Regions from separate parts of the Mesorhizobium sp. 2RAF45 genome, predicted to be linked through region 1. Evidence: predicted binding sites of a transcription regulator. Region 1 holds the regulator's gene; each other region holds the start of a gene.
What was found. The regulator PhoB, encoded in region 1, activates phosphate uptake and scavenging genes when phosphate is short. The targets are predictions, from matches to a motif close to TGTCATNNANCTGTCAT.

Region 1 (4,856 bases):
CTCGATCAGGCGGTCATAGCCGACGACCGGAATGCCTTCGTCCAGCGCCTTCTGCACGGCCGGGCCGATGGCCGAGGCATCCTGGGCCAGGATGATCAGCGAATTGGCGCCCTGCGAGATCAGGCTCTCGACATCGGTAAGCTGCTTGCCAGGATTGGACTGCGCATCGGCGGAAATGTACTTGTCGCCGGCGGCCTCGATCGCCTTCTTCATGGCGGCCTCGTCGGTCTTCCAGCGCTCTTCCTGGAAGTTGGACCACGAAACGCCGATGACCTTGTCCTTCGCCTGCGCGACCGACGCAAGCGTCAGCGACATGGCGACACCCGCCAGGATGGCGGCTGTGAATCTCTTCATGATATTCCTCCCTGCGCCGCGTATGGCGCGACCAAACTGGCCCTAAGGCCGGCACAAAGGCCCTATTTTTTCGAGCCTCGAAAAAACACTGATCCAACACCGGAACGCTGTCAACAACGATTCTGATGGATTTTGATGTCCCTCTGAATTTTTTTCGAGCTTCGCAATAAATAAATGACAGCACAGGCCGCTTCTGCCAGTATTTGACCGTGTCGCCGGCAGCGTTCGAGGGAGGACCGGAAGAACCGCGGCGACCGGGAGGATGTGAAAAAACATGTCGGTCGGAATCCGCCACGACGATCTGCGCCGGCGCAACCGCGCGATGGTGATCGCGGCCGTGCGCCGGGCCGGCCGGCCCTCGCGCACCGAGATCGCAGCGACCACCGGCCTCAGCCATTCGACCATATCGGCGATTTCCTCCGACCTGATCGGTGAAGGCATCCTGGCCGAGGGCAAGCCGAGCGAGGCCGGCGCGCTGAAACGCGGCAGGCCGCAGGTCGGCCTCGGCCTCAATCCGGAGGCCGCGGCTGTGATGACCGTGGTGCTGTCGCTGAATTTCCTATGGGTCGCAGTCATCGACTATGCCGGCCAGGTGATATCGGAGGAACAGCGCCGGCTGGACACGCTGACCATGTCGCGCGAGGCGCTGATCGGCGAGTGCGTGGCCATAGTGCGGCGGCGCCTCGACGATCCCGACATCGACGTACGCAGCGTCGCCCGCATCGCGCTGGCGATCCAGGGCATCACCGACACCGAGGCCCGGGCGATGCTGTGGTCGCCGATCACACCGCAGACCGACATCGCCTTCGCAGACATACTCGAAGCCGAGTTCGGTATCCCCGCCACCATGGAAAACGACTGCAACATGATGGCGGTGGCGCTGCGCTGGCGCGATCCCGAGCGCTACCGTGACGACTTCATCGCCATCCTGCTTTCGCACGGCATCGGCATGGGGCTGGTGCTGAAGGGCGAGTTGTTCACTGGCACCCATTCCTCAGGCGGCGAATTCGGCCACATGATCCACCGGCCGGGCGGCGCGCTCTGCCGCTGCGGGCGGCGCGGCTGTGTCGAGGCCTATGCCGGCAATTACGCCATCTGGCGCAACGCCAGGCAGCTCGGCGAGGACACCGAGCCGGTGGCCGATGTCAGCGACGCGCAGATGCGGGCGCTGGCCGCGACGGCACGGGAACGGGACGGGCCCGAGCGCGAAGCCTACCGCAGGGCCGGGGAGGCACTCGGCTACGGCCTCGGCAGCCTGTTTGCGCTGATCGATCCCGCGCCCGTCGCCATGGTCGGCGTCAGCGCCGCTGCCTTCGACCTGATCGAGCCGGCATTGCGCGAGGCCATCGCCCAGACCGCCGGCGGCCAGCACTCGAAATCGATCTCCTTCGACACCGAGCCGAACGAACTGCCGCTGATCCGCGAAGGCTGTGCCATGCGCGCGCTGACCTTCGTCGACCAGGAGATTTTCGCGCCCGGCGTGCAAACGAAAGCAGGCCCTGCCGCGAAGAAAAACGTCGCCTGAGTCAGGTTGTGCTCAATCCTCGCGGATCGCGTAGCCCGCCCCACGGATGGTGCGGATGACATCCGGCATGCGGCCATTGTTGACCGCCTTGCGCAACCGGCCGACATGCACGTCCACGGTGCGCTCGTCGATGTAGATCGTCTCGCCCCAGACATTGTCGAGCAGTTGGCTGCGCGAGAACACGCGCCCGGGGTGCCGCATCATGAATTCGAGCAGGCGGAATTCGGTCGGCCCGAGCCGGATCTCGCTCTTCTTGCGGTAGACCCGGTGCGATTCACGGTCGAGCACGATATCGCCGACCTTGAGCACGCTGGACAGCACTTCCGGCTTGGCGCGGCGCAGCAGCGCCTTGACGCGGGCCATGAATTCCGGCGTCGAGAACGGCTTGACCAGATAGTCGTCGGCGCCGGTGGAGAGCCCACGTACACGGTCGCTTTCCTCGCCCCGGGCGGTCAGCATGATGATCGGCAGCCGCTCGGTCTCGGGCCGCATTCGCAGGCGCCGGCAGAGTTCGATGCCGGACACCGCCGGCACCATCCAGTCGAGCACAAGGAGGTCGGGCACGTTCTCCTGCAGGCGGATTTCGGCTTCGTCGCCGCGGGTCACCACCTCGACCTGGTAACCCTCCGATTCCAGATTGTAGCGGAGGAGCACGCCGAGCGGCTCCTCGTCCTCCACCACCATGATGCGTGGTGCGATCATCGATTGATTACCCCTGCGCTCAGGCCGCCGGCGCCGACATCGCCGTCTCGTCCTGTTTTGGACGGTTGGCGGGCAGTTGCGTGCCGGTCAGGACATAGTACGCATTCTCGGCGATGTTGGTCACATGGTCGCCGATGCGTTCGAGATTCTTGGCGCAAAACAACAGATGCGTGCAAGCCGTGATGTTGCGCGGGTCTTCCATCATATAGGTCAGCAATTCGCGGAAGACGGAGGTGTATTTGACGTCGATGCGCTCGTCGTCGGCGCGCAGCATCGCCAGTGCCGCGGCATCGCGCGCCGCATACTCCTCGATCACACCCTGCACCTGGATCAACACCAGCTGCGCCATGGCGTCGATGGAATGCGACAGGTCGCGCGGCGTGGCGCTGAGGCCGACAGTGCCGACGCGCTTGGCGATGTTCTTGGCAAGGTCGCCAATGCGTTCGAGGTCGCCGGCCATGCGGATCGAGCCGACGACATGGCGCAGGTCGTCGGCCATCGGCTGGCGCTTGGCGATCAGCGTGATGGCGCGGTCGTCGAGTTCGCGCTGGCGCGCATCCATGATGGCGTCGTCGGAGACGACGCGCTGAGCGAGAGCATTGTCGGAGTTCAGCAGTGCCTTGGTGGCGCCGCCGACCATCGAGCCGGCGAGATCGCCCATGTCGCTGATCAGCCTGCTGATCTGTCCGAGATCCTCGTCGAAGGCTGCGACTGTGTGTTCGGCCATGATCCTGGTCCTCGTATGCGTGCGATCAGCCGAAGCGGCCGGTGATGTAGTCTTGCGTGCGCTTCTCGCGAGGCGACGTGAAGATCTTCTCGGTGCGGTCGAACTCGACCAGTTCGCCCAGATACATGAAGGCGGTCTGCTTCGAGACGCGCGCCGCCTGCTGCATGTTGTGGGTGACGATGACGATCGTGTAGTCGGCCTGCAGCTCGTCGATCAGCTCCTCAATCTTGGCGGTCGACAGCGGGTCAAGCGCCGAGGCCGGCTCGTCGAGCAGGATCACCTCCGGCTTCACCGCCACGGTGCGGGCGATGCACAGCCGCTGCTGCTGGCCGCCCGACAGGCTGAGGCCGCTGGCATTGAGCTTATCCTTGACCTCGGTCCACAGCGCCGCGCGCTTGAGCGCCTGCTCGACACGGCCGTCCATCTCGGCCTTGCTGATCTTCTCGTAGAGCCTGACGCCGAAAGCGATGTTCTCGTAGATCGACATCGGGAACGGCGTCGGCTTCTGGAACACCATGCCGATCTTGGTGCGCAGCAGGTTGAGATCCTGCGAACGGTCGAGGATGTTCTGGCCGTCGAGCAGCACCTGGCCCTCCGCGGTCTGCTTGGGATAAAGCTCGTAGATGCGGTTGAAGACGCGCAGCAGCGTCGACTTTCCGCAACCCGACGGGCCGATGAAGGCGGTGACGCTGCGCTCGGGCAGCGACAGCGTGATATCCTTCAGCGCCTTCGACTGGCCGTAGTAGAAGTTGAGGTTCTTGACCTCGATCTTGGCCTTGGTCACCGCCTCGGCGGCGATCGTCATGTCTGGAGACAACATCTGGCTCATTTGTCCTCTCTGCGTCCGGTCAGGCTGCGCGCAAAGATGCTGAGCGCGAGAACCGTCAATGTGATTATGAGTGCACCGGTCCAGGCCAGCTGCTGCCATTCCTCATAGGGGCTGAGAGCGAACTGGAAGATGGTGACAGGCAGGCTGGCCATCGGCGCGTTGAGATTGCTCGACCAGAACTGGTTGTTCAGCGCCGTGAAAAGAAGCGGTGCGGTCTCGCCGGAGATGCGGGCGATGGCCAGCAATATGCCGGTGACGATGCCCGAAAGCGCGGCGCGATAGGCAACCGAGCGGATGACCACCCAGCGCGGCGCGCCGATCGCGGTGCCGGCTTCGCGCAAGGCGTTGGGCACCAGGTTGAGCATGTCCTCGGTGGTGCGCACGACGACGGGGATGACCAGGATGGCGAGTGCTACGGCACCGGCGATCGCCGAGAAATGGCCCATCGGCCGCACCATAAGCTCATAGACGAACAGGCCGATGATGATCGACGGCGCCGACAGCAGGATGTCGTTGATGAAGCGCACCACCGTGGTGAGCTTCGAGAAGCGGCCATATTCGGCCATATAGGTACCGGCCAGCACGCCGATCGGCGTGCCGACGATGATGCCGATGATGGTCATCACGATGCTGCCGTAGATGGCGTTGAGCAGGCCGCCGGCGTCGCCGGGCGGTGGCGTCATTTCCGTGAAGACCGAGAGGGAGACGCCGGCCAGGCC
Region 2 (4,856 bases), on a different contig from region 1:
TCAGCTTCTCGAAAGAGACACTCAGGCCACCCTCCAGCCAGCCCGCGGCGTGAATACAGACGGTGGCGCCGGCAAGCACCGAGCCCCAAAGGGCGAACTGCGACTCATGGGCTGCCTGCGCATCGGAAATGTTGGCGGCACTGCCGGCGCCCGAACGCCAGGGAAGGCCGATGAAGCGCGCCAATTGGCCGGCCCCCAGTGTCGCCTTGACGTGCTCGGGCGTGCCGAACGCCGGAGCGCCCGACTTCATGTCGACATTGGAAGAGAACGAACCGTAGAGCACGGGTGCGCCCGGGCGCACGATCTGCGCCAGTGCCAGACCGGCCAGCGCCTCGGCATGCTGCAGCGTCAGCGCGCCGGCGACCGTGATCGGCGCCATCGCGCCGGCCAGGCAGAACGGCGTGATGACCAGGACCTGCCCGGCGCGAGCGAAGTCGATGATGCCTTGCGCCATCGGAATGTCGAGCTGGCGCGGTGAATTGGTGTTGATGATGGTGTAGCAATGGGCGCCAGCGCGGAATTCATCCTCTGACAGCCCGCGCGCCAGCCGGATCATCTCGAACCCATCCTCGACCTGCGGCGTGCCGCGAGCGAAGACAAAGGGGAACTTGTCGGACAGCGTCAGCTGCGCGCGGTTGACGGCATAGTGGCGCAAACGGTTGTCGACATCCTGCGGCTCGATGCAGGGGCAAAGCATGTGCAGTACGTCGAAATGCTGGATGAGCTTGGTCAATTCCTCGAAGGCGCCGAGCGTTCCCGGCCGGCGGCCGCGTTCGAGATCGGTGACGTTGGGCGCGCCAGCGCCGGCGAGGAACGTCATCGAGCCGAGCTCGAGCAAGAGATCGCGGCTGCGGTTGCCCGCCAGCGCTGGAATTGATTTCGGCGCCGAGGCCAGTGCCGCGGCCACGATGTCGCGGCCGATGCGCACCATGTCGGTGTCCGGGTCCACAAACGCACCGGCGCGGGCGAAAATCTCCCGCGCCTGCGGCAAGAGCACCTTGATGCCGAGTTCTTCCAGCACGCGCAGCGCCGTGTCGTGGATGGAAGCCACCTGGTCATCCGAAAAGATCGGCTGCGGCAGGAACGGGTTCTTCAACGACCGGTAGTTGGGTCGGCGGCTGCTTTCGCTGCCGGCCTCGCCCGTGCGTCCACGCCGGCGCTCGCGCCTCATGTCTCGTGCCGCGTCATCGATCATCGAAAATCCTCCTCATTGCCGCATCGCCCTGCCCGAGGCATCGTAGGGCGACGCCGCGATGACGCGAGCCGGCCGTTCGACGCCGACAATGTGCACCGAAAGCGCCGCCCCTCCTCGGCGAAATCGCCGTCGACCAACGCCAGCGCGACGCTCTTGCCGATCGTGTAGCCAAAGCCACCCGAAGTGACGAAGCCGACGCGCCGGCCGTCGCGCCAGACCGGCTCGAAGCCGCTGGCGTCGGCATCGACGGCGTCGACCTCCAGCGTCACGATCCGTTGCGCCACCCCAACGTTGCGCTCCTTCAGCGCCGCCTCGCGGCCGACGAACTCGCCCTTGTCGAAGGCAATGAACCGGTCGAGGCCGGTCTGGCCTGGCATGTAGCCCTGCGTGAATTCGCGCGACCAGATGCCGAAGCTTTTCTCCAGTCGCAGCGCATTCAGCGCGTAGTAGCCGATCTCGGCCAGGCCGAGATCCTCGCCGGCGGCGAGCAGTGTCTCACGCAACGTCGCATGCGTGGTTACCGGGCAGTTGATCTCGAAGCCCAGCTCGCCCGCTATGGAGAGGCGGGCAACCCGCGCCTGCACCATGCCGATGTCGAACGCGCCGCAGGCCATGAAGGGCAGTGCCGCGCCGCACACATCCTGATGCGTGGTGCGTTCCAGGATTTTGCGCGCATTTGGCCCGGTCAGCAGGAAGCCGCCCGTCGCGTCCGAGATGTCGGTGACCGTGACGCCCTCTCCTGCCTGTCTCTCGAACCAGCGCATGTGGAATTCCCTGAGATAGTAGGAGCCCATGAGCCAATAGTCGCCGTCGGGCCAGTTGATCACGGTGAGGTCGCCCTTCAGCCGTCCATCCGGCCCGAGCATCGGCGCCAGCCGCGCCTGTCCGGCTTTCGGCAGCTTGCAGGCAAGCAGCCGATCGAGCCATGCCCTGGCATTTGGTCCCGTCACCGCATAGCGCGCATAGGCCGAGATATCGAGGAGACCGGCGGCCCGCCGCACCTGCAGCGCTTCATCGCCGACGATGTCGAAGGCGTTGGAGCGCTTGAGCGTGGTGTTCTCGCGAAAGCCCATCGGCGCGAAATAGGCCGGGATTTCCAGCCCCCACGACGCCGTCCATTCGCAGCCCGCCGCACTCATCCCGTCATAGGCGCCGGGGCGTTTCAAGGGCCGGCCCGCCGGCAGCCGCTCATTGGGGAAAGTCATGACGAAACGGCGCGCATAGAACTGCCGCGTCGTTTGTCTGAGATATTCGCGGTTGGCGGCGAAGGCGCCGTAGCGGGCAATGTCCATGCCGAAAATGTCGGCCTGCGGCTCGCCGTGGATCATCCATTCGGCCAGCGATTTGCCGACACCGCCGCCCTGGCTGAAGCCGGCCATGACGCCGCAGGCGACCCAGTAGTTTTTCAGGCCGCGCACCGGTCCGACGATCGGATTGCCGTCGGGGGTAAAGGTGAAAGCGCCGTTGACCCATTTGCGGACGCCGGCGCTCGCCAGGCAGGGAAAGCGCTCATGCGCCTTGGCGAGTTCCGGGCTGATGCGGTCTATGTCCTCCGGGATCAGCTCGATGCCGTAGTCCCATGGCGCGCCGTCCATGTTCCAATGCTTGGGGTTCTGCTCGTAGACGCCGAGCAGCACGCCTTTGCGCTCCTGGCGCAGGTAGGAAAAGCCGTCGAGATCGACCGCAAGGCCAAGCTCCCGGTCGAGAGCGGCGATCTCGGGAATGTCCTCGGTGACGAAATAATGGTGCTCCATCGGCGTCACCGGCAGGTCGACGCCGGCCATGCGGCCGAGCTGCTTTGCCCACAGCCCGCCGGCGTTGACGACATGCTCGGCGATGATGGTGCCCTGCTCCGTGACGACGTCCCAATGGCCGTCCGCGCGAGACTTCAACTCGGCGACACGGTTGCGCAGGATCACGTCGGCGCCGCGCTTCTTGGCGGCACCCGCATAGGCATGCGTCGTGCCATAGGGGTCGAGATGACCCTCATTGGCATCGTAGAGACCACCGAGCACGCCAGTGACGTCGACAATCGGACAGATTTCCTTGATTTCGTCGGGCGTCACCAGCCGGGCGGTTTCGATGCCGACCGACTGGAACACCGCCCATGCCGATTTCAGCCATTCCCAGCGCTGGGGATCGCTGGCCATGTTGACGCCGCCGGTCATGTGCAAGCCGATATCCCGGCCGGATTCGGCCTCGATCTCGCGATAGAGCTTGATGGTGTAATCCTGCAGCGCCGCGACGTTGGGATCAGCGTTGAGCGCATGAAACCCGGCAGCCGCATGCCAGGTCGAGCCGGCCGTCAGTTCCGCACGTTCGATCAGCGCCACATCGGACCAGCCGAACCGCGTCAGGTGGTAGAGCACCGAGGCGCCGACCACCCCGCCCCCGATGACGACTGCACGGTAGCGCGACTTCAAGGCTTCCCTCCCAATGCGTAGGCAGCAACATATACGCACTAGACATAAGTGTCCAGTACTGCACTTGCGCATCCGAGCGGGTGTTTTTTCGGCCGGCGAACACGCCGGCGGGCAGGCATGCCGCACTGTCACGCAAGCATCATGTTCGCGCCGTAGACCGCTTTCGGGGGGCGGCGCGCGGCATCATCGATGTACCGCCTCTTTCAGCTTTTCGGCCGCCCCGGCACATCTTTCACAAAGAGGATCATCCATGAAACACCTGCACCGAACCGCCTCGCTCGGGATCGCGCTGGCCTTGTTCACTGCTCTCACGCCGGCGCTCGCCGACAGCACCACGACAGCAGGCGGCCTCGTCAACAAGGGCCTGGTCGGCGTCGGCCGCATCCCTGCCGCACAGCGCGACAGATTCGGCGAGACGTTCGGCTCGGGTTCCGGCATGGCGATCGACACATCGAGCTGGACGCATGATGCGGGCACCTACAAGGGTTCGCTCTGGCTGCTGCCGGATCGCGGCTACAATGTCGCCGGCACCACCGACTACCGGCCGCGCCTCAACACGATCGGCATCGAGTTCACGCCGGCAGCAGCAGGCGCCGTTGGCCAGGAACAGAACGAAGTCAAGGCGACGCTCACCGACACCATGCTGCTCACCGACGACAAGGGCGCCAATGCCACCGGGCTCGACCCGCTGTCGGATGTGCGCGCCGCCACCGGCGACATGCCGATGCTGCCCGCCGCCACCAATGGCAAGCTCGCCCTCGACAACGAGGCGATCGTGCGGCTGCCCGACGGCTCGATGTTCATCTCCGACGAATATGGCCCCAACATCTACCGCTTCTCGGCGCAGGGCCGTCTGCTGTCGGCGACACAGCCGCCGGCGGCGCTGGTGCCGATGCGCAAGGGCGCGCCGAACTTCTCCTCGGACAATCCTGGCCCCGGTGCCGCCGAGCCCGACCCGAAGGATCCCGAGACCGGCCGCCAGAACAACCAGGGCCTGGAAGGCATGGCGATGACGCCGGACGGCAAGTTCCTGATCGCCGTGCTGCAGTCGGCGACCCGGCAGGATGGCGGCGATTCAGGTTCGACCCGGCAAAACACCAGGGCGCTGGTCTATGACGCCTCCGACCTCGCCCATCTGAAGCTGGCGCACGAATATGTCGTGCCGCTGCCGGTGTTCAAGGACGCCAAGGGCAAGACCAAGGTCGCCGCGCAAAGCGAGATCGTGGCGCTGTCGGACA
Region 3 (4,856 bases), on a different contig from region 1:
ACCAGTCTTCCTTGCCATCCTGATCACGCTGCTGGTCGGCGTTGCCATCGGCCTGTTCCACGGCTTCGGCATCGTCAAGATGGGCCTGCCGCCCTTCATCATCACGCTGGCGACGCTGACCTCGCTGCGCGGCATCGGCCTTCTGATGACCAACGGCAACTCGATCTCCATCAACAATGATGCCTTCCAGGAATTCTCGCGCAACTCCTTCCTCGGCGTGCCCAATCTGTTCTGGATGGTGATCCTGGTCGGCATCCCGGCCTACATCTTCCTGCATCACAGCCGCTGGGGCCGCTATCTCTTCTCGGTCGGCTCCAACGCCGAGGCGTCGCGCCTCTCCGGCGTCAATGTCCAGCGCACCATCTACATGGCCTACACGCTGTCGGGCCTGTGCGCGGCCTTTGTCGGCGTGCTCCTGGCCTCGCGCATCGGCATCGGCAACCCGACCCAGGCCGAGGGCTGGGAACTGCAGGCGATCGCGTCCTCGGTCATCGGCGGCACTTCGCTGTTCGGCGCGGTCGGCTCGGTGCACGGCCCGCTGCTCGGCGCCTTCATTCTCGCCACCATCAACAACGGCGCCAACTTGCTCAACGTCAACGCCTTCTGGCAGCGCATCATCACCGGCGTGCTGATCATCGTCATCGTCTATTTCGACGGTCTGCGCCGCCGCGGCGGCAAGTGACCACTGCTGAAATCGATCTGCGGCCCGGCATGAAGACGGGTCGGAAACCCAACTGGACTGAAACATGAAAGCCGTTATCTGCCGCTCGCCCGGGGAGCTCGTCCTGGAAGATCGCCCCGCGCCCGGTGCCCCCCCTGCCGGCTGGGCACTGGTCGCGGTCAGCCATGTCGGCATCTGCGGCACTGACTACCACATTTTCGAGGGCAAGCACCCGTTCCTCGCCTACCCCCGCATCATGGGCCATGAAGTCTCCGGCACCGTCATCGAGACTGGCGAGGGCGTCGACCTTGCCATTGGCGAACCGGTCGTCATCAACCCCTACCTCTCCTGCGGCAAGTGCATCGCCTGCCGGCATGGCAAGCCGAATTGCTGCGTCAAGATCGAGGTGCTCGGCGTCCATCGCGACGGCGCGATGTGCGAACGCATTCTTGTCCCGGCGCAGAATCTCTATCCGGCCAATGGCCTGTCGCTGGCCGACGCAGCCGCCGTCGAATTCCTGGCCATCGGCGCGCACGCCGTACGTCGCGCCCGCGCCGATCCCGGCGCCCGCGCGCTGGTCATCGGCGCCGGCCCGATCGGGCTCGGCAACGCCATCTTCGCCCGCATCGCCGGGCTCGACGTGACGCTGCTCGACATGAGCAGTGAACGCCTCGCTTTCGCCGAAAACGAACTTGGTTTCAGTATCCTCGACGGCTCGCGCGGAGCGGTGCCGGACCTGGTCAAGGAAGCGACATCAGGCGAAGGCTTCGACGTGGTCTTCGACGCCACCGGCAACACCCGGTCGGTGCAGTCGGCCTTCGCCCATGTCGCGCATGGCGGCACACTGGTGCTCGTCAGCGTCGTCAAGGACGACATCGTCTTCTCCGATCCGGAATTCCACAAACGCGAAATGACGCTGGTCGGCAGCCGCAATGCCTTGCGTGCCGATTTCGATCATGTCGCGGCCTCGATCGGCAACGGCGCCGTGCCCCTGGCCAAGCTCGTCACCCACCGCACCACGCTTGCCGATACGCCGGGCGATCTCGCCCGCTGGGCGCACGAGAAATCCGGCCTGATCAAAGCGGTGATCGAGGTCGGATAGTCGGCAGAATCCGGCTCACAGCGCCGACAGCTTCAGTTCCACCCGTTCCGCCGGAAAGCGTGACTCCGAAAACTGGATCGGTCGGCCGTCCGGCGTGATGTTGACGGCCACCGTGACCAGCACGATGGCGCCTGGCTGAAGGTCGAGGTCGCCGAGATCGGCCGCATCGGCATGGCGCGCCGACAGCACGGTCGACTGCCTGAGATAATCGTCTATGCCGAAGCGGGCCAGCGATGCGGTGATCGAGCCAGTCTCTGCCATCGCCTTGTCGATGCCGGCAAAGCGCCTGGCATCGAACCAGCCGGCAGCGCGCGACACAGGCCGTCCATCGGCTTCACCGCGTGTCTCCAATCTGATCACCTCGGTCGCCCTGGCCAGTCCAAGACCCTCGGCGACACGCTGACTGGCCGGCTCGACCGATGAGGAAAGCAGCACGATGTGGCGTTCCGAGGTCTGCCCTTGCAGGCCTGTTGAAAAGCGTGTGCGCGCGCCGATCGGATAGGACAGTCGCTTGCGCGACAGCACGAAGGTGCCACGCCCCTGCTCTGCCCGCAGCACTCCTTCCTGCACAAGTGCGGATATGGCGCTGCGCACCGTGTGACGGTTGACGCCATAACGCTCGGCGAGCGTCACCTCCGGCGGCAGCGCGGCATTCTCGGCGAAATCGCCGGTGGCGATCGCCTGCAGGATCCTGTCGGCGATCTGCCGCCACAGCGAGACGCCGCTGCGCCGCTCGATACTGTCGGCTTCCTGTCGCCCGATCATGAATTGCCCCCAGCCATCTATCCCCTGTCATCCACCCGTCATGGACTCGCGCTAGGTAATATGTATAATTTGTATAGTTGTCTATATCAATAGACAAATTTAGCAAAGAGGAATACTGCCGATGCGAGGACAGGAAGCCCGCGACCAGGCCGAGCGCAAGGCCGCCATGGCGACGCTGGCGCAGTCGAATGGCGACGACATCGTCCGGCTCTGGAACGAAGCCGGTCTGCCTTCGCAAGCCGAGCTGCTGCGCGGTCCCGAGACCGGACTGGTGACGCTGCGCGGCCGCATCGGCGGCGGCGGCGCGCCGTTTAATGTCGGCGAGGCGACCGTCACCCGCGCCACCGTCAGGCTGCCGTCCGGACAGGTCGGCCATTGCTACGCGCTTGGCCGCGACAAGCAGAAGGCGAAGCTCGCGGCGATCGCCGACGCGCTCTGGCAGGACCCTGCCCGCCGGACCGAGGTCGAGACCAGGCTGATCGGGCCTTTGAGGTCGGCGCTCGCCACTGCCCAGGAAAAACGCCGTGCCGAGACGGCGGCAACGAAGGTGGATTTCTTCACCATGGTTCGCGGAGAAGACTGATGGATATCGCAGCGCAATCGATCGAGGGCGGCTTTGCCGATCCGGTGTTCAACGCCCAGACGGTGTTTCGCGCGGTCATGGACGCGATGGCACGGCCGGGCAGCGTGCAGCCTTTGCCGGCCCTGGCCCGCCCGCCGGCGCCACTCTCGGCAACCGCTGGCGCCGTGGCACTGGCGTTGTGCGACAACGACACGCCGCTCTGGCTCGACCCCGCCTTGCACGTCTCCGCCGCGATCGGTTCCTGGCTTGGTTTCCACACCGGCGCGCCGCTCGCCAACACGCCTGCCGACGCGCATTTCGCCTTGGTCGCCACGCCGGCCGAGATGATGGCGCTCGACGGCTTTGCGCAGGGAACGCAGGACTATCCCGACCGGTCGACCACCCTGATCCTGCAGGTCAGCGACCTCACCTCAGGCACTCCGTTGCTGCTGGAAGGGCCTGGCATCGAAACCAGCGCCACGATCGCGCCGGCGCAGATGCCGCGTCATTTCATCGAGCAGTGGAAGCAGAATATCCAGCGCTTTCCGCGCGGCGTCGACATCATCCTCGCCACCGCTGAAGGCATAGCCTGCCTGCCGCGTACCACGCGCATCAAGACGATGGAGGCATAGGATGTATGTCGCGGTAAAAGGCGGCGAAGCCGCTATTCGTAACGCCCACAGCCTGCTTGCCGATCGCCGGCGCGGCGACCGTTCGGTTCCGGCCCTGCGCCTCGACCAGATCGTCGAGCAGCTGGCGCTCGGCGTCGACCGGGTGATGAGCGAAGGCTCGCTCTATGACCGTGAACTCGCCGCGCTCGCCATCGTCCAGGCGCGTGGCGACATGATCGAGGCGATCTTCCTGGTGCGCGCCTATCGCACGACGCTGCCGCGCTTCGGCTACAGCAGGCCGATCGACACCGGCGCCATGCTAGTCGAGCGGCGCGTCTCGGCGACCTACAAGGACCTGCCTGGCGGCCAGTTGCTCGGCCCGACCTTCGACTACACGCACCGGCTGCTCGATCCCGAGCTTGCAGCCGGCTCTGATGTCGCCCAACCGCTGCAGCGTGAGAGCGAAGCGCAAGCGATGCCACGCGTCTCGGCGATCTTGGCCCGCGAAGGCTTGATCGAACCGGATGGCGACATGCCGCAGGACCATGTCCCCGGCGACATCACCCGCGAACCGCTGGAATTTCCGATGGCGCGCGACATCCGCCTACAGGCGCTGTCTCGCGGCGATGAGGGTTTCCTGCTTGCGCTCGGCTATTCCACCCAGCGCGGCTATGCCCGCAACCATCCCTTTGTCGGTGAAATCCGCATCGGCGAGGTCGAGCTGGAACTCGACGCTCCCGAACTGCCCTTCGCAGCCCCGCTCGGCACGGTGCGGGTCACCGAATGCCAGATGGTCAACCAGTTCAAGGGCTCGGCCAAGGCGCCGCCGCAGTTCACCCGCGGCTACGGCCTGGTCTTTGGCCAGAGCGAGCGTAAGGCGATGGCCATGGCGCTCTGCGACCGCGCGCTGCGCGCCTCCGAGCTTGGCGAGGACATCATCGCCGCCGCCCAGGACGAGGAATTCGTCATCTCGCATTCCGACAATGTCCAGGCGACCGGCTTCGTCGAGCATCTGAAGCTGCCGCACTATGTCGACTTCCAGGCCGAGTTGGACCTCGTGCGCCGCATGCGCGCCGAACATGAGGCCCGTAAGAACCCCGCCAAGGTCGACGAAAAGCGGGAGGCCGCGGAATGATCGAAGGCCTGTCCCACATG
Region 4 (4,856 bases), on a different contig from region 1:
CGCGTCTTTCTGCTTGTCGTTGAGCTTGTCGGTCATGGCCGATTCGATGAAGCCCGGAGCAACGCAGTTGACGGTGATGTTGCGGCTGGCGATCTCCTGCGCCAGCGATTTGGAGAAGCCGATCATGCCGGCCTTTGAGGCGCAGTAATTGGCCTGGCCGGGATTGCCGGTCACGCCGACCACGGAGGTGATGTTGATGATGCGGCCATGGCGGCGGCGCATCATCGGATGGGTGAGTTCGCGCGTCAGCCGGAAAACGGCGGTCAGGTTGACCTCGAGCACGGAGTCCCAATCGGCGTCCGACATGCGCACGAACAGGCCGTCCTTGGTGATGCCGGCATTGTTGACCAGTATGTCCACGCCTTCGAGTTCGGCCTCCGCCTTCTGGCCGAGCGCCTTGACTTCGTCGCGGTTCGACAGGTTGGCCGGAAACAGCTTGACCCGGTCGCCGAGTTCGCCCGCCAAGGCCTCCAGTTTCTCGATGCGGGTGCCGTGCAGGCCGACAATGGCGCCTTGTGCATGCAGCACGCGGGCAATCGCCTCGCCGATGCCTCCCGATGCGCCGGTGACGAGCGCCTTGCGGCCGGTCAGTTCGAACATTTTCGTCTCCTGATCTGAGAAAACACCCTTCACACGGGTGGGGTCAAATCGCCAGTGGATTATGCGAATGTGGCAAGTGCGGCCGCGACATCGGCCGGCGTGCCGACGGCCGATGTCGCGATGTCGCGGTTGATGCGCCGTGCCAGGCCCGACAGCACCTTGCCGGCGCCGATCTCGTAAAGCGTGGTGACGCCGTTGGCGCCGAACCATTCGACCGTTTCACGCCAGCGCACGCGGCCGGTGATCTGCTCGACCAGGCGCCGGGCGATCTCGTCGGGATCGCTGGTCGGGGTCACCGTGACGTTGGACAGCACAGAAACCGCCGGCGCATGCTTCGTCACACCGGCGAGCGCATCGCGCATGACATTGGCCGCCGGCGCCATCAGCGCCGAATGGAAGGGTGCCGAGACCTGCAGCATCAGCGCCCGCTTGGCGCCCTTTTCGGTGCACAATTTGGCGGCCAGTTCGACCGCGGCCTTGGCGCCGGAAATGACCAGCTGGCCGCCGCCATTGTCGTTAGCGATCTGGCAGACCTTGCCGGAGCCTTGCACAGCCTCGGTGCAAGCGGCTTCGACATCCGCCTGCTCCAGTCCGATGATGGCCGCCATGGCGCCTTCGCCGGCCGGCACAGCCGCCTGCATGGCATTGCCGCGAATGCGCAGCAACCGAGCCGCATCGGCGACGGAAACGAAACCCGCGGCGGCAAGGGCCGAATATTCGCCCAGCGAATGGCCGGCGACATAGGCGACCTTGTCCTTCAGCGAGAAACCGCGCGCTTCCAGCGCCCTGATTGCCGCCAGCGAAACCGCCATCAGCGCCGGCTGCGCGTTGGCCGTCAGCGTCAAGGTCTCTTCCGGACCTTCCCATATCAGCTTCGACAGGTTTTCGCCGAGCGCGTCGTCGACCTCCTGGAAGACCCTGCGCGCCTCGGGAAAGGCGTCGGCGAGATCCTTGCCCATGCCGACAGCCTGGCTGCCTTGTCCCGGAAAGGTGAATGCGACGGCCATGCGTGGGCTCCCGAAGACTGGTTTTACTTGACCTGATAACACGAATTTTCCCTGCCTGTGGCGCAAGGCAGGCCGCCAAGTCAAGCCCGGTTCAACCCGGCCCCAGTTCCGAACCGTACGCCGAGTGCCTGTTCCGAAAGGGCTTTTTGGCGATCACTCCTGATGAAAACCGCTCACGAATCGTTCGCTGGCTCTTCTTATTTCCGCCACAGGCGCTAGCTTTGCGTGACAATTATATGACAATCGCGTGACTTGGGTTGTCGCCGGGTGGGAAGTAAAGTGGCAAAGAGTTCGAAACGCGCCAGCAAAGCTGCGCCTCAATTCCTGGAAGACGATCCGTCCACCGGCTATTTGCCGGGCCGGAGATGGCCGGTCGTCCGTTACGGGCTGATAAGCTTGGCGATCTCCGCCATCCTGGTGTTCGCCATCGAATTGATCGTGCGCGGTGACGTCGCCGGCACCGTTTTCTTCTTCCTGCAGCCGCTCAAGCCGGGTTGGACCACCATCGTCGTGTTCGCGCTGATCCTCATCGGTCTCGACGCCGTTCTGGGACGCAGCCATCAGAGCCTGATGATCGTCGCGCCCTTGACGCTGGCGCTGGCCTTTGTCGGCCATCAGAAATCGCATTATCTCGGCGATCCGCTCTACCCGACTGACTTTCTCTACGCTCGCCAGATCTTCGCGCTGCTGCCGCTTCTGGTGCGTGACCGGCCGATGACCGCGCTCGCCATGGTCGCCGGCATCATCGCCGGCCTGTCGCTGCTCGTCTATGGCTGGCGGCTGTGGCGCCGCAAGGTTCCAGCGCTCAGCCACAAGGGCCGCCTTGCCCGGCTGACGCTGGCGGTGCCGCTGCTCGCCTTCTTCGTCTCGATCATGGACTATGCCACCTTCTCCTGGACCAGGGATCGGCTGCAGATCATCCCGATCATGTGGGACCAGAAGGAAAACTACGCCTCCAACGGCTTTGCGCTCGCCTTCGCGCTCAACGTGCCGATGGCGCATGTCTCGGCACCGCCGGGCTATACGGACAAGGCGATCGCGGCGATCGACCGGCCGCAGACGACGGCCTCGGTGCCCGATGAAAAGCCCGACATCATTATCGTCATGAGCGAATCCTTCTGGGATCCGACCAGGCTGCCCGGCGTCACCATCACGCCGGATCCCATTCCCACCGTGCGGGCATTGCGTTCCGGTTCGATGTTCTCGCCTGAATTCGGCGGCATGACCGCCAACATCGAATTCGAGGCGCTGACCGGCTTTTCCAACGCTTTCCTGCCGGCTGGCAGCATCCCCTACCAGCAATATGTGCGCACGCCGACGCCTTCCATGGCGACCTTCCTGAAAAGCGAGGGCTACAGCGCGCGTGCCATCCATCCCGGCACCAACTGGTTCTGGAACCGTGGCGCGGTGTACGCCGATTTCGGCTTCAACGATTTCAAGTCGGAAGAGACGCTGCCGCCCATGGAAAAGCGCGGACCGCTGGCATCCGACGCGGCGATGACGGACGAGATCATCCGCGAAGCCGACGCCAGCAACGAGCCGGTGTTCTTCTTCGCGGTCAGCCTGCAAAACCATGGCCCCTATGAACCGAACCGCTATTACAACCCGACCCACGCGGTGCAGGCGCCGATCAGCCAGTGGGCGCGCGACTCGCTGTTGAGCTATGCGGAGGGTTCAGCCGACGCGGACCGGGGCCTTGAACGGCTGATCGAATGGGCCAAGAAGCGGGAGCGGCCGACGATTGTCGCCTTCTTCGGCGACCATCTGCCGCCGCTCGGGCCGGTCTATGTCGAGACCGGCTTCCTCAAGGACAATGTCGCGCCGCGCAAGGAGCCGACGCCGCAGGCCGCCCTTGACCATCACGAAACGCCGCTGATCATCTGGTCGAACCGGTCCGGTCCGGTCGCGAACCTCGGCACGGTGAGCCCGGCATTCCTGCCCTATCATATCCTGACTGCCGCCGGCATCACCCATCCCTACTATACGGGCTTCCTGGGTGAGATGCGGGAGCGCTACCGCGTCGTCGACCGCAACCTGCTTCTGACCCCGGCCGGCGAGGCCACGCCCGACTGGTCGCGCCAGAAGGAGATCGACCCGGCGATCCGCGATTTCCGGCTCATCCAGTACGACATGATGTTCGGCAAGCGCCACGCTGCGCCCGACTTCTTCCCCGAGACGGTCGACAAGGTTGTCGCCCACACGAGTTGATCAGCCGACCCATCGGGTTCAGCCTGGACCTGGCGGGGCAAACACTCAATTCGTCAGTTGCAGCCTTGAGAACTTGTTGGCGATCTGCTGGAAAACGTCCGGCAGCTTGGCCGGATCGTTGACGGCATAGTAGCCGCTCGGGTCCGAGGCGCACGCACTGTAAAGCGCGCGGTTGGCGGCAGTGTCGGATTGCAGCACCATGGTGTAGATTTGCACGCCCTCGTTCTTCAATTGCGTGCAGACGCTTTTGGTCCAGCCGTCGACATTGCGCGCCGCGGCGGCCTGGTCGTCCGATCCGAAACGGCCACCCGCCAGATAACCATAGGATGTGTAGTCGGACTTCGTCGGCTGTTCGCTGGCGCCATAGACGACGTTCTCGCCGTCGGTGAGCAACAGCACGATCTTGCTGATGCCGCTTGTCTTCCACGGCGCTCCATCGGTGTAGGGCGCGGCGGGCGACAGCACCCGCATGCCCCACGACAGGCCTTCGGAGACATTGGTTCCCGAACCGTTCCACTCGGTCATCTCGCTAGCTGCCTTGCGCAGCTTGTCGAAATCGTCGGTCAGGGGGACGATGGGTGTCGGGCAAGCGCGGTTCGGGCCGACGGTGATGGCGGAACCCGTCTCGGTGATGAGCTCCTTGGTCGGCGCAACGTATTTGGCCACCTTTTCCTTGGCACCCTTGTCGGCCGGTGGCACAGGGTCGGCCAGACTGCTGAGATCGATACCGAGACGGTTGCCTTTCAGCTTGGCGACCTTGGTGTTGTCGCTGACGTCGTCGAGATAGGAATTGTTGTAGTATTTGGCCGCATTGCCATAGGAGCTAGATGGCTTTTGGGCACCTTCCGGATCGTCCGGCGCAAAATACGGAACGAACAGCGTGTCGGGCTTGTCCGGGTCGGGTGGGGTATCGGAAATGTTATAAGCGCCCGGGCGCGCCTCGACACAGCCCTTCCATCCGGTGCCGTTCCATCCGGCCGCGGTCCATCCGGTGTCCTTGAGCTGCTTGAAAAGCGCCATATGATTGGGACGCTTGCCGTC

Region 2: AB4Z43_RS03495 (esterase-like activity of phytase family protein) is a predicted target of PhoB. The motif match lies at 3,745-3,761, and genes of this name have one in related genera.
Region 3: phnF (phosphonate metabolism transcriptional regulator PhnF) is a predicted target of PhoB. The motif match lies at 2,554-2,570, and genes of this name have one in related genera.
Region 4: AB4Z43_RS24375 (LTA synthase family protein) is a predicted target of PhoB. The motif match lies at 1,833-1,849, and genes of this name have one in related genera.

Annotation. Positions count from the first base shown of each region.
Region 1 is NZ_JBFRGG010000012.1:111,992-116,847, reverse strand. Features, by position in the region: gene xylF (D-xylose ABC transporter substrate-binding protein) at 1-354, opposite strand, end outside; gene AB4Z43_RS25795 (ROK family protein) at 629-1,879, shown strand; gene phoB (phosphate regulon transcriptional regulator PhoB) at 1,892-2,581, opposite strand; gene phoU (phosphate signaling complex protein PhoU) at 2,601-3,308, opposite strand; gene pstB (phosphate ABC transporter ATP-binding protein PstB) at 3,334-4,137, opposite strand; gene pstA (phosphate ABC transporter permease PstA) at 4,134-4,856, opposite strand, start outside.
Region 2 is NZ_JBFRGG010000001.1:703,072-707,927, forward strand. Features, by position in the region: gene AB4Z43_RS03485 (trimethylamine methyltransferase family protein) at 1-1,195, opposite strand, end outside; partial or broken gene AB4Z43_RS03490 (GcvT family protein) at 1,208-3,618, opposite strand; gene AB4Z43_RS03495 (esterase-like activity of phytase family protein) at 3,869-4,856, shown strand, end outside.
Region 3 is NZ_JBFRGG010000002.1:871,716-876,571, forward strand. Features, by position in the region: gene AB4Z43_RS09065 (ABC transporter permease) at 1-682, shown strand, start outside; gene AB4Z43_RS09070 (zinc-binding alcohol dehydrogenase family protein) at 747-1,763, shown strand; gene phnF (phosphonate metabolism transcriptional regulator PhnF) at 1,779-2,528, opposite strand; gene phnG (phosphonate C-P lyase system protein PhnG) at 2,650-3,111, shown strand; gene phnH (phosphonate C-P lyase system protein PhnH) at 3,111-3,722, shown strand; gene AB4Z43_RS09090 (carbon-phosphorus lyase complex subunit PhnI) at 3,724-4,836, shown strand; gene fosX (FosX/FosE/FosI family fosfomycin resistance hydrolase) at 4,833-4,856, shown strand, end outside.
Region 4 is NZ_JBFRGG010000011.1:86,435-91,290, reverse strand. Features, by position in the region: gene fabG (3-oxoacyl-[acyl-carrier-protein] reductase) at 1-600, opposite strand, end outside; gene fabD (ACP S-malonyltransferase) at 660-1,607, opposite strand; gene AB4Z43_RS24375 (LTA synthase family protein) at 1,887-3,815, shown strand; gene AB4Z43_RS24370 (pilus assembly protein) at 3,861-4,856, opposite strand, start outside.